2 regions of the Lactococcus sp. KTH0-1S genome follow, and region 1 is predicted to be linked to the other one. Evidence: riboswitches for the same ligand, from Rfam matches in the RefSeq annotation. Region 1 holds a riboswitch; the other holds the start of a gene.
What was found. Region 1 has a riboswitch for magnesium ahead of ACRYLU_RS04610 (FtsW/RodA/SpoVE family cell cycle protein). Riboswitches for the same ligand answer to the same signal wherever they lie in the genome.
Positions count from the first base shown of each region.

Region 2: it holds a riboswitch for magnesium, as region 1 does, so the genes downstream of both, ACRYLU_RS08355 (ABC transporter permease subunit) here and ACRYLU_RS04610 (FtsW/RodA/SpoVE family cell cycle protein) in region 1, are expected to answer to the same signal.

Region 1 is NZ_CP195165.1:929,441-935,725, reverse strand. It holds gene rpsN (30S ribosomal protein S14) at 1-104, opposite strand, end outside; gene ACRYLU_RS04615 (LCP family protein) at 202-1,500, opposite strand; gene ACRYLU_RS04610 (FtsW/RodA/SpoVE family cell cycle protein) at 1,531-2,730, opposite strand; M-box (ykoK) riboswitch at 3,111-3,272, opposite strand; gene ACRYLU_RS04605 (hypothetical protein) at 3,984-4,148, opposite strand; gene ACRYLU_RS04600 (VOC family protein) at 4,541-5,374, opposite strand; gene ACRYLU_RS04595 (CHAP domain-containing protein) at 5,706-6,035, opposite strand.
Region 2 is NZ_CP195165.1:1,735,929-1,742,213, reverse strand. It holds gene ptcA (putrescine carbamoyltransferase) at 1-935, shown strand, start outside; gene ACRYLU_RS08370 (APC family permease) at 951-2,312, shown strand; gene aguA (agmatine deiminase) at 2,323-3,423, shown strand; gene arcC (carbamate kinase) at 3,448-4,401, shown strand; M-box (ykoK) riboswitch at 4,520-4,689, shown strand; gene ACRYLU_RS08355 (ABC transporter permease subunit) at 4,746-6,285, shown strand, end outside.

The DNA.
Region 1 (6,285 bases):
GCTTCATAATTTTTTTCTTTCTTAAGTTCCTGTCTAAGCTCTTGATATTGAGCAACTAATTTTTGTTGCTTTTTAAATTTAGCAATTTTTGATTTCTTCGCCAAAATATTATCCTTTCATTTATTAATTTAGTTAACCAGTTAAGTATATCCTATAAATAAAACAATGTCAACTGGTTAACATTATTTTATTATCTCTATTTTAATTAGCGGCTAAAGCTCCTCCTTGACTTGAAACATAATCTTGGGCATTCTCCTTATTTATTTTTACTAGACTCCCTTTAGTATCCACTCCATAAGTTTCACTTTTTTCACCTTTGATAGTTACCGTCGCAGAAGGCATATAATATTGGTCAGTTTGACTTCCAAAATAGTTTTCATATGTAATTACACTTTGATCAAGCTTATCAGTGACAGACTCATCATTTGCTTGTCTCATTAAATTTTGAATAGCCAAATCCACATTTTCTGGTATGAATTCATAACTTCCGCCATCTACCATTTGACTTACCCCTTGATATTGAACAGAAACTACCTTGTTAAGACAATCTTTATAGGCCATAAGTGCGGTCAAATTAGCAAGATTTATCGAAATGTTCGTTTTAAAATCTGATGAAATATCATTTAAAAATGATTGATATTTAAAAACACTATTAAGACTAAGCATCTTGTTCATTAATTCAGTCATAACTTCTCGTTGATGAGCGGCGCGTCCATAATTCCCATTGGCTAACGTATCTCTATCTCGAGCAAAAACTAAGGCTTGTTCTCCGTTGATGAGCTGCTTAGGATTTCCTGAAAGATAAGGAACATAAGCTTTATATTCAGGTTCTGTATTTGAGATATAAATCGCTCCACTATCTACAGTTTTATCTGAACCAGGCAAAGTTATTTTACCTGAATCAGTCCCCTGATAGACATCTGAGCCATTAGTATCATTTACAACTTCTACTCCTCCAACGTCATTCACGAGATTTACTAAACCGTCCATATTAACGATCATAAAATTATTAAGATTAAGTCCTACTTGATTACCAATGGTTTTCATAGCATAAGTGACAGCAGAAGATAACCCACCATTATTAAATCCTAAAGGATAAGCAGCATTCATTTTTTGAGTAGATTGAATTTTTCCAGATGCATCTTCAATATTCGTCATCGTATCTCGTTCCACTGAAATAATAGTGGTTGTTTTTGTCCGAGGATTCAATGTTAAAATAATTTGAGAATCTGAATTTCCATTCCATGAATCTGCACCCCCTCGACTATTATCGCCAGTATCAACTCCCATAAGTAATATAGTTAGTGGTTTCTTTGCAGATATACTAGAACTTTTTATTTTTGTATTTACATGAGTTTTCGTTAATGTTTTTTCTGCTTGAACGTAGATAACCGCACTAACTGCCACGACTAAAATAACAAAAAAGGACATAAAACGAACAAAATATACTTTTTTAGACCTTTTTATTTTTTTCTTTTGTCTAATTTCTTTTCTTTTCATATCAAAAATACTTCTTTCTTTTATTAAAAATTATAACTTACTTAAACTCTTTAATTTTTCGTCAGCCGAGCTATTCAAAACCAGTCCTACTGCCAAAGTTGAAATTAAAAATGAGGATCCACCTTGTGATAAAAAGGGAAAGGTGACTCCTGTTTCTGGAACCAACCCAATTGCTCCACCTAAATTGACAAAAACTTGTATCAACAAAAAAGATGAACAACCAATTGAAATCATTGAATTAAATGGATCTTTTGCCCGCATCCCCACCAAAAGCATTCGGGTAATCATGAAAAAAATGACAGCTAGGATTATTATTCCACCAATGATTCCCAATTCTTCTACTATTACTGAAAATATAAAATCTGTATGAGCTTCAGGCAAAAATCCTTGTTTTTCAATCGAATTCCCAAGTCCTCTTCCAAACCAGCCACCATCTACGATCGCATAATATGAATTAGCAAGTTGATGACCCGAAGAAGCCAAGTCAGTAAAAGGATTAACGAATGCTTTAAATCGAGCATTAATATAAGATCCTGGAATCAAATCGCCTCCACTGATAAAAAGAAAGAGCAAAAAACTAAGACTAATCGTAAGCAACATCTTCCCATAACCTGAAAACCATCGCCAAGAAATTCCACTTGCACCAATCATTATCAAGGCTAAGAGCCCAATAATTGCTGTATTTCCTAAATTAGGCATACTGAGTTCCACTATCATTAGTAAGATAATCGGAAATCGCCATCCCCCTACAACTTTTTTTATGAGATTGTTACCCTTAAAAATTGCTTGAATATCATTTTTCTCAATCTCTTCTTGTCTGTTAGAAAAGATAGATGCAAGAAACCAGACAGTAAAAAGTTTTGCAAATTCAACAGGTTGAATGGTTCCAATCCCTGGTAAGGGAATCCATCCATGTGCTCCATTCGCTGATGTATTAGGTCCAACCCTTGAATAAATCATCAGCAAGATAATAATTAGAAAAATTATTTTTAAAATCTTTTCATTTTTTATAATTCTTAATTTTACTCGATAAATAATAATTAAAGCCACAAAACTTATAATTATAAAGACTCCTTGAGAAATTGCCAATCGATAAGGAGATAGTCCTCGGTTAATTTGATAGGGGACAGTTGCTGAAAACACCATGAGTAAGCCAACAGCTGAAAGAATCAAGTAAGGAATCAAAATAGATAAATCTAAAAAACTATTTTTTGTAATTTTTTTATCCATAAAGGAATCCTCCTTTGTTAATTTTCCAAATGAACGATAAGAGTATTTCTAGTTGCAAATCAATTACTAACTTTTTCTCCCTTATTTTATTATTTTGTTTTATTTTATGAATTAACATTTTTGTCATCGGCTTGTACCTCAATTTTTGATTTATAGTAGATTTTGATTGTATAGCTCCAACTCAGAGAACTAGATTAGATTGAAGTGATAAAAATGCTTGTCCACTTTTATGCTATCTTTCTTCCTATAGCTCCCAGGGTCTGAGCCACTGTTATTCTGTCCATCCATTTTCACCACCTTCTTTTTTATAAAAAAATTGCCTACGCCGGTTGAACGTAGACAAGGTATGATTTCAAAAAGATACACTATCAAGTGAACTAAAGTACCCAGTATCGTTCAAGCTTTAGCTCCGCAGGGCGATGTTGTTGCACTATTTCACGCCTTCTTTTTTCGACGTGAACTGTTGGCCCTCTCATCGTGTCTCCACGACTCTGCGGCAGCAACCCGTATCCCTGTGGTAGCCTCACCTACCGATGGTTAGAAAATCTCTAACCAAAATTGCTTAAATTAAATTTTCAAAATATTTCCTAAGCAAAAAAATTATAACATAACCTATATTTTTAGTCAAATAACAAATGCATTACCTAATTTAAATGTTTTTTATTAGATTAAACCTCTTGTTATGACTAAGTTTTTAGAAATTAGAACTAAGAAAAAATTCTATTTTTTAAAATAAAATACCAAAGATTAAAATATACAGACAAAAAGCTTATAATGGAATAATGAATTTCGTTAATAAATAAAAAACTCCTTAGCCAGTATTGACTAAGGAGTTTTTTATTAGATTTATCGAATCCCCAAAGCAATACGGGCATCACGACTTATTTTATCAACTGTCCATGCTAGATGGTTTTTGAAAGTTATTTTTTATTTGTTGTTATACCAATGATTATAGGCTAGTAAATTTTTAAAAGTCAAGTAATATGTGGCTTGAAGCATCTACTAAATGTACTATAAATCAACCTATAAAATACCTTCAATCGTTGCAATGTAACCGGCTCTAGGAAATTTTTTTGATTATCTATCAAAGTAAACCTGTGTCATGTAATAAGTAATATTCGATTTCGTCTTTTTAACTTTCACCATTACCATTTTTTTAAAACAAAATCAGATTTACAACTCGCTCAAAAATAAAGTAAAATTCTTGTATTTATATTATTTATATTTACAAGCGCCTTTCAATTTTAGTCCTATCATTTTGGTATATTTCTGCTAATAGCCATAAAACTAATGGATAAAATTATAAATAACACACCTAATAAGAAAATAGTGTGTTGACTTTGTCCAAATATCAAAAATATAAGACCTGCAATAAAAAAACAAATACTTGCTATTTGATATAACTGTTTATCTTTCATAAATCATCTCCTTCAAATGTTAAACTATTAGGTTTTCTATGTAATGTATTATAACAAAATTCACTAAAAGCCAAGCATGCACACCCTGATTATCTCGTATTATTCAAAAATAAATTTTAGTTTAATTATTTTGTTTTTATTTTAATAGATTTAATTACTACTTAATAGCACTTTTGAAGTAGTAATATTTTATGAAATTTTTATTGATATAGAGTCAATCATTGTATTTTTTTATGTCATTGCTATGCTTAGACTCTTATTGTTCAGCATGGCTATTGAGGCACTATATAGTTAGTGCTACTTTTTCATAGTTAAGTTTTGGATTCACCACTGTTGTATAAGAGAGATAAAATAAGAAGTTCAATAAATAATTTTTTTGAATGATAAATATACTATATTTTTTTAAATAGAATAAGTTTCGATCCAACATGATCTTCTATAGAGATTGAGTTTTCATCATCTTTAAATGGAATACCTTTCTCTATTATTCTTTGTGAAATTGAGTCATAGTAATCTTTAGATACTTCTAATTCCCATTTTAATATACCATTTTCTAATAAATTTCTTTTATTTATATTTTCACCCTCCCAAATATTTGTGGCAAAATGATGATGATAGTGATTCTGAGAATAAAAGTGAGCCGTATCCCCGACAAATGATACCAAATCGGTATTTAATAGCTCATTAAAAAATTCATCTGATTTAGCAATTGAATTACCCGTGAAATGCAGATGACCAATTTTCATATTTTTAGGATAATCTAAATGGTTATTTTTTTGATCTAATAAAGCTTGAACATCAACTGGTAAAGTCCCCATTTTAACTTTACCATCTTCCCAAATCCACTCAGTAGAGTCTCTATCGTGATATAGCTCTATGCCATTTCCCTCTGGATCATTAATATAAAATGATTCACTTACTAAATGATCTCCAGCTCCTATTGGATAATTGTTTTTAATAATTCTATCTACTATTGTCGCCTTTGACGATACATCAGGAAACAATATTGCATAGTGAAATAAACCTGCTGTATTTTTCTTTCTAAGTCTACCTCCAAATTCCAGAGTGAGAAAAGCTTCTTCATTTTCCCTGAAAGCGTAAGAAACACTACTATCAGTCTCACTTATCACATGAAATTGTAGTAGATTCTCATAAAAATTTCGCATTACAGAAATATTAGAAGCTCTCAGTGTTATTTTCTTTATAATAAATGGTTTTGTATCCATATCAAGTCCTTCAATTCTTTATCTATTATTTATAAGTATATCAATTAAATTTTTTTAAGTAAAGAAAATCGTTTACAACCGTAAACGTAAAAGCCTTTCCAACCTGAGAACGCTTATTTTTATAACAACAAAGTGTACAAAGCATATTATCTGATTTCACCTTCTTATTTGTTTCATTTTGTTATTTAGGAGGATTATTGCCGTTTAATAAGTATTCTAGTTACACTTGCAAATTAATTTAAGCAATACCTATAATTCTTTGAATAGAAAAAAACATTTAGGATGTGAGATAAATTCCATATCCTAAATGTTTTTTATTTAAATATTAATCTTAAACATGTATAAAGCCATAGTTTGCATCACTTATTTTTACTGTACTGGTTGTGTTAAAATAACCATTCCCTAGGTCAATAGCCTCTCCGATCACCATTGTTCCTGCTGCTTTGTTTACACTCTCAACGACTGCCACATGCCCATAGCTTCCACCTCGAACATTCGGTCCAAATACTGCTATGGTAGATCCTGCTACAGGATTATTATCAACTGTAAATCCATCTGCACTTGCTGAAGCTGCCCAATCTTCACCATTCCCCCAGCTAGCATTCCACCAACTACCATACGCACCACAAAACTCGCGGTAGAAACTTTTGTAACATATCATTATCTTCTCTAAATTAAATATCAATAACTTTTTTTAAATCTAATACATTAGCCAGTTTACAACTGGGTTCTTTAAAAATAGCATCTACTAAAAATAATATAGCTATTTTTATTTACAGAGGTATGTTTGAATCATTATGGTTTATATTGTTGGTTAAGTCCTATAATAATTGATCAACTCCGGCTACAAAATTACTATTTCTCCCAAAAACTAATACTTTTAAATTTTTTATTTTTGATTCAACTAATTA
Region 2 (6,285 bases), 810 kb from region 1:
TCAAAGCGGCAATTAAAAATGGCTACTATCCACCACTTCTTAAAAACAAATCACTAGGAATGATTTTCCAACAAACATCAACTCGTACTCGTGTTTCCTTTGAAACAGCTATGACTCAATTAGGAGGACATGCAGAATATTTAGCACCTGGTCAAATTCAACTCGGTGGTCATGAAACAATAGAAGATACAAGCACAGTTCTTTCTAGATTGCTTGATATCATCATGGCGCGTGTTGATCGTCATGAATCAGTTAATAACCTTGCAAAACATACAACCATTCCAGTTCTTAATGGGATGTCAGACTATAATCATCCAACACAAGAAGTCGGTGATTTGACTACAATGATTGAACATTTACCAGCTGGTAAAAAATTAGAAGATTGTAAAGTTGTCTTTGTCGGTGATGCGACTCAAGTTTGTTTCTCATTAGGTTTAATCGCAACTAAAATGGGAATGCACTTTGTTCATTTTGGCCCTAAAGGCTACCAACTTAATGAAGAACATCAAGCAAAATTAGCTGCAAATTGTGAGGTTTCTGGTGGTACTTATGAAGTAACAGACGATGAAGAATCAATTGTCGGTGCAGATTTCCTTTATACAGATGTTTGGTACGGTTTGTATGATGCAGAACTATCAGAAGAAGAACGTCTAGCGATTTTCTTCCCTAAATATCAAGTGACACCTGAGATGATGGCAAAAGCAGGAGCACATACAAAATTTATGCATTGTCTACCAGCTTCAAGAGGTGAAGAAGTTGTTGATGCGGTTATTGATGGTCCAAACTCAATTTGTTTTGACGAAGCCGAAAATCGCTTGACTTCAATTCGTGCCCTCCTTGTTTGGTTGATGTCCGATTATGCTGAAAAAAATCCTTATGATTTGAAAGCACAAGCCAAAGCTAAGGCTGAGTTAGAGGCTTACTTAGCCAAATAAGAAAGTGTATCATTTATGGAAAATGGAAAGAAAAAATTTAGTCTGTTTAGTGCTATTCTTTCTGTCATTTGTGTTGTTTTTGTTGCCGAAGCAGCAGCACCGGTTGCTGCTATTGGTAACTCGCAGTTCTTTTGGTGGATTGTTCTCATCGTTGCTTTTCTCTTACCTTATGGTCTAATTACATCTGAACTTGGAACAACTTATACTGGTGAGGGTGGGCTGTATGATTGGATTACAAAAGCCTTTGGTCATCGTTGGGGAGCGCGTGCTTCATGGTTTTATTGGGTAAACTTCCCATTATGGATGGCTTCACTTGCTGTACTTTGTCCTGATTTATTGCATACAATGTTTGGCTTTCAATTAAATACAGGTATTTCACTATTAATTGAATTAATTTTCATCTGGGTTATTGTTTTGATTAGTTTATATCCAGTAAGTGATAGCGTTTGGATTTTAAATGGCGGCGCAGTAATTAAGGTATTCTTAGCATTAGCATTAGGAGGCTTAGGAGTTTATTCAGCTTTGACTAAGGGAGTAGCAAATCATTATACTTTAGCATCATTACTTCCAAGTTTTGATTTGCATAGTCTATCATTTATCTCAGTAATCATTTTTAACTTACTGGGGTTTGAAGTCATTTGTACTTTTGCTGACAGTATGGAAAATCCTAAGAAACAAATCCCACAATCAATCATCATTGGTGGGATCGTAATTGCAGCGATTTATATGTTTTCGGCCTTTGGGATCGGTGTTGCTATTCCAACCGATAAATTATCGACAAGTTCGGGATTGGTAGATAGTTTCCAAGTGATGCTGGGTACACCGACAGGTTGGTTCATTAGTTTAATCGCTTTCTTGTTTATGCTGACTTTAGTGGGTAATATGGTTTCTTGGTCACAAGGGGTTAATAATATTGCTAGTTATGCTGCTGATAATGGCGACATGCCTAAATTCTTCTCAAAAAGACGTGCTTCTAATGGAATTTCTTGGGGTGCAGCTTTGATGAATGGGATTGTAGCGACATTTATTGTTGTGATTGCTCCATTATTACCCAATCAAGATTTGTTCTGGTCATTCTTCTCATTAAATTTAGTTCTATTTTTATTGAGTTATATTCCGGTCTTCCCTGCCTTTTATAAATTGCGCAAGATTGACCCTGAGACTCCACGTCCATTTAAAGTGAGTGGCAGTGACGGAATCTTGAAAGTATATATGGCCTTACCAATGATTATTATTATCATATCATTAATTTTTACAGCCATACCTTTGCAATATGATAAGGCGTCATTGACAGAACAATTACCGATTACAATTGGCGCAATTATTTTTATTGTGATTGGTGAATTAATTATTAAATTTAAAAAAATAAAAAAATAGGAGAGAAAAAATGGCAAAACGTATTATTGGTACAACACCAAAAGAAGATGGTTTTCGGATGCCTGGTGAATTTGAAGCTCAAGATCAAATTTTTATGATCTGGCCCGAACGTCCAGATAACTGGCGTGATGGAGCAAAACCTGTTCAGATTGCCTTTACTAATGTTGCTAAAGCAATTAGTAGATTTACACCAGTAACAATGTTAGTTTCACAAGCCCAATATCAAAATGCTCGATATCAATTACCCGCTGACGTGCGTGTGCTTGAAGTTTCTAATAACGACTCGTGGGTTCGTGACTGTGGGCCAAGTTTTGTAATTAATGATAAGGGCGAACTTCGAGCAAATGACTGGACTTTTAACGCTTGGGGTGGACTTGTTGATGGTCTATATTTTCCTTGGGATCAAGATGATCTAGTGGCACAAAAAGTTTGTGAATTAGAACGTGTTGACTCTTATCGGACAGATGATTTTGTTCTTGAAGGAGGTTCATTCCATGTTGACGGTCAAGGAACAGTTTTGACTACTGAAATGTGCCTTTTATCTGAAGGACGTAATCCTCACATGAGCAAAGAGGACATTGAAAATAAACTTAAAGAACATTTGAATGCTGAAAAAATTCTTTGGCTTGGGGATGGAATTGACCCGGAAGAAACAAATGGTCACGTGGATGATGTTGCTTGCTTCGTAGCGCCAGGGGAAGTTGCATGCATTTATACTGAGGATGAGAAGTCACCATTTTATGAAGCAGCACAAGATGCCTATAAACGCTTGAACCAAATGACAGATGCTAAAGGACGTCAACTCAAAGTTCATAAATTGACTTGTCCAGCTAAAAATGTAACGATTAAAAAACAATTTAGAATTGATACAGTTGAAGGAACAATGCCACGTGAAGACGGAGATATTTGTATAGCTTCATATATGAATTTCTTGATTACAAACAAAGGAGTTATCGTACCACAATACGGTGATGAAAATGATGCTCTGGCATTAAAACAAGTTCAAGAGATGTTTCCAGACCGGGAAATAGTTGGCGTGAACACTGTTGAAGTAGTTTATGGTGGAGGAAATATCCATTGTATTACTCAACAACAACCTAAAGCCAAATAAGGAGTAGAGAGGATTTAACAGAAAATGGCAAAACGTATTGTAGTTGCTCTAGGGGGGAATGCTATTTTAACTAGCGACCCTACAGCGCAAGCACAATCTACGGCACTTAATAAGACTGCCGATCAATTAATGCCTTTAATAAAAGACAATGATGTTGAAATGGTTGTCACTCATGGAAATGGACCGCAAGTTGGTAATTTACTTTTGCAACAACTTGAAAGTAATTCAGTTAAAAATCCGGCAATGCCACTTGATACAGCTGTTGCTATGACTCAAGGGGAAATCGGTTATTGGATGGCACAAGCTTTTACAGAAGCTCTTGCTAATAATGGAATGTCTGATGTTCCATTTGTTTCTGTAGTGACAAGAACAGTAGTTGATGCTAATGATGAGGCTTTTAAAAATCCGACAAAACCTATTGGACCTTTTTATAGCCAAGAAGAGGCTAAAAATATTCAGACTCAATATCCTGATTGGAAATTGATTGAGGATTCTGGACGAGGTTACCGAAGAGTAGTTCCTTCACCTTTACCTCTCAAAATTGTTGAGGCTAACGCAATTAAACCATTGTTAGAATCATCAGCTTTGGTTACAGTATCTGGTGGCGGAGGAATTCCTGTTATTGAAAAAAATAAGGGGTATCAAGGAGTTGAAGCAGTAATTGATAAAGATTTTTCCGCAGCAAAATTAGCAGAACTTGTTGATGCTGATGAACTAGTTATTTTTACCTCTGTCGGTGATGTCTTTTTAAATTTTGGTAAACCCAATCAAAAAGCTCTAGGAATTGTACCAGTTAAGGAAATGCGTCAATATCTAGAAGAAGGTTATTTTGCGGCAGGTTCTATGAAACCAAAAGTGGCAGCAGCTGTTGCTTTTGTCGAAAATACTGGCAACCAAGCCACGATTACTTCGCTTGAAAATGTGAAAAACTTTGTCAAAACTGGAGCAGGAACACGGATTGTCCCTGATTTATTTTAAAAAAATATTTTTCAAAATAATTTATTTCAAATTTGAAATAAAAAGAATTTTAGTAGGGCATCCCTTTTAATTTGACAAAAAGTATAGCTAGTGCTATACTTTTTTTGTAGTAAATAAAAACTAATCATATTAGGTGAGGTTACTCTGAAGAACATAGGTTATCGCTCAGAACTGTCGAGAGACAATAATGGGTAAAGCAGGACTAGTCGAATCAAGGCTTTTCCAAGATAACTAGAAATATCATTTCTTACGTCTCAGAAAGCTAAAACTCAAATGTCGTGATTAAATAGACTAATAATCTATTGATTTTGAGAGCCTCCCTTTATATGAAAAGGAGGCTTTTTATGTCAAGAAGAAAATATCTTGATACAAAACAACCAAAAGTAAAATCTATTATGGGTGATTTTATTTTAATTGGTATTATTTGTTTGTTTGCATTTATTCTTATTGTGACACAAATAACTATTAACCAACCCCTTTCATCGTTACCATCTCAAAGTTCAGTGGATGATGTCAAGAAAATGCACGATTTTTTATCTATTGGAAACCTTGCGTATTTTTCAATGCGAACAATGTTTCGCATGATTGTAGGAATGATGTGGTCAATTTTATTCTCTGTTATTTGTGGTGTATTGGCAGTAAAGTTTAAAACTGCAAGAAGAATTATTTTGCCGATGGTCAATTTCTTAGAATCAGTTCCTTTATTAGGTTTCATGACATTCACTACTGCATTTTTACTTGGATTATATCCAGGTAATGTAATGGGAGCAGAAGCGCTTGCCATTTTTGCAGTGTTTACTGGGCAAGCATGGAACATCATGTTGTCACTTTACCAAATAATGGAAGTAGTTCCCAAAGATTTGAAAGAAGTAACATCGCAATTTCGATACAGTGCTTGGGAAAAATTTTGGCGTCTTGAATTTGTATATTCAATTCCAGGCCTACTATGGAATCTTGTCATATCTCAGTCAGCAGCATGGTTTGCTATTGTTGCAAGTGAACAGGTTACCGTCGCAATCCCTAAGTCTGAAACTTTAATTTTGCCAGGAATTGGCTCTTATATTCAAGTTGCATTAGATCGAGCAGACTTTAAAGCTTGTGGTTTCGCTGTTATTGCTTTAATTATTAATGTCGTCATACTAAATTTCTTAGTTTTTCAACCTTTGGTTAAAGCTACTTATTATTATCGTTATGATGAAGGAACAACTCAAGGTAATCCTCCAAAATCAATTGTATACAATTTAGTAAAAGCATCTAATTTTGGAAAAATATTAATGAAATGGATTCAAAAAATAAAAGATTTCTGGATTTTTAAGTTACCTAGAGTTTGGTATATTCTTAGGATAAATCTTATTTTTAAATATCTAGGAAAAGTTAAGAAATATATTTCAATCATTTGGTATATCCTTTTAGGGTATGCGGTTGTTATCTCTGCTATTAAACTTTATAGATTCTTACCTCATGAAGATTTTTCAATAATCCCTCACTTAATGCTTTTAACTACATTGAGGGTAGTATTAGCAATGCTTATAGCAGCAGCGATTTTTACACCTCTTGGGGTTTGGGTTGCAAGTAACAAAAGACGTTTAAGATTTATCCAACCAATTGGACAAGTTGTTGGATCGATTCCTTCAAACGTATATACTCCATTCATAGTAATTTTTATTAGTTTAGGGTATAAGCAACTTGAGTGGTGGATTTTGCCGCTAATCATGGTTGGTTGTCAATGGTATTACTTTTTCAATGTTATTGCTGGGTATTTAGCAATACCAGATGATATAAAAGAAGTCACAAAAATTTTTCCATTATCCAAGTTTAAGTGGTGGACTCGCTATCTCATTCCATCAATGTTTCCGTACTTGATAACAGCTATCATAAATGCTG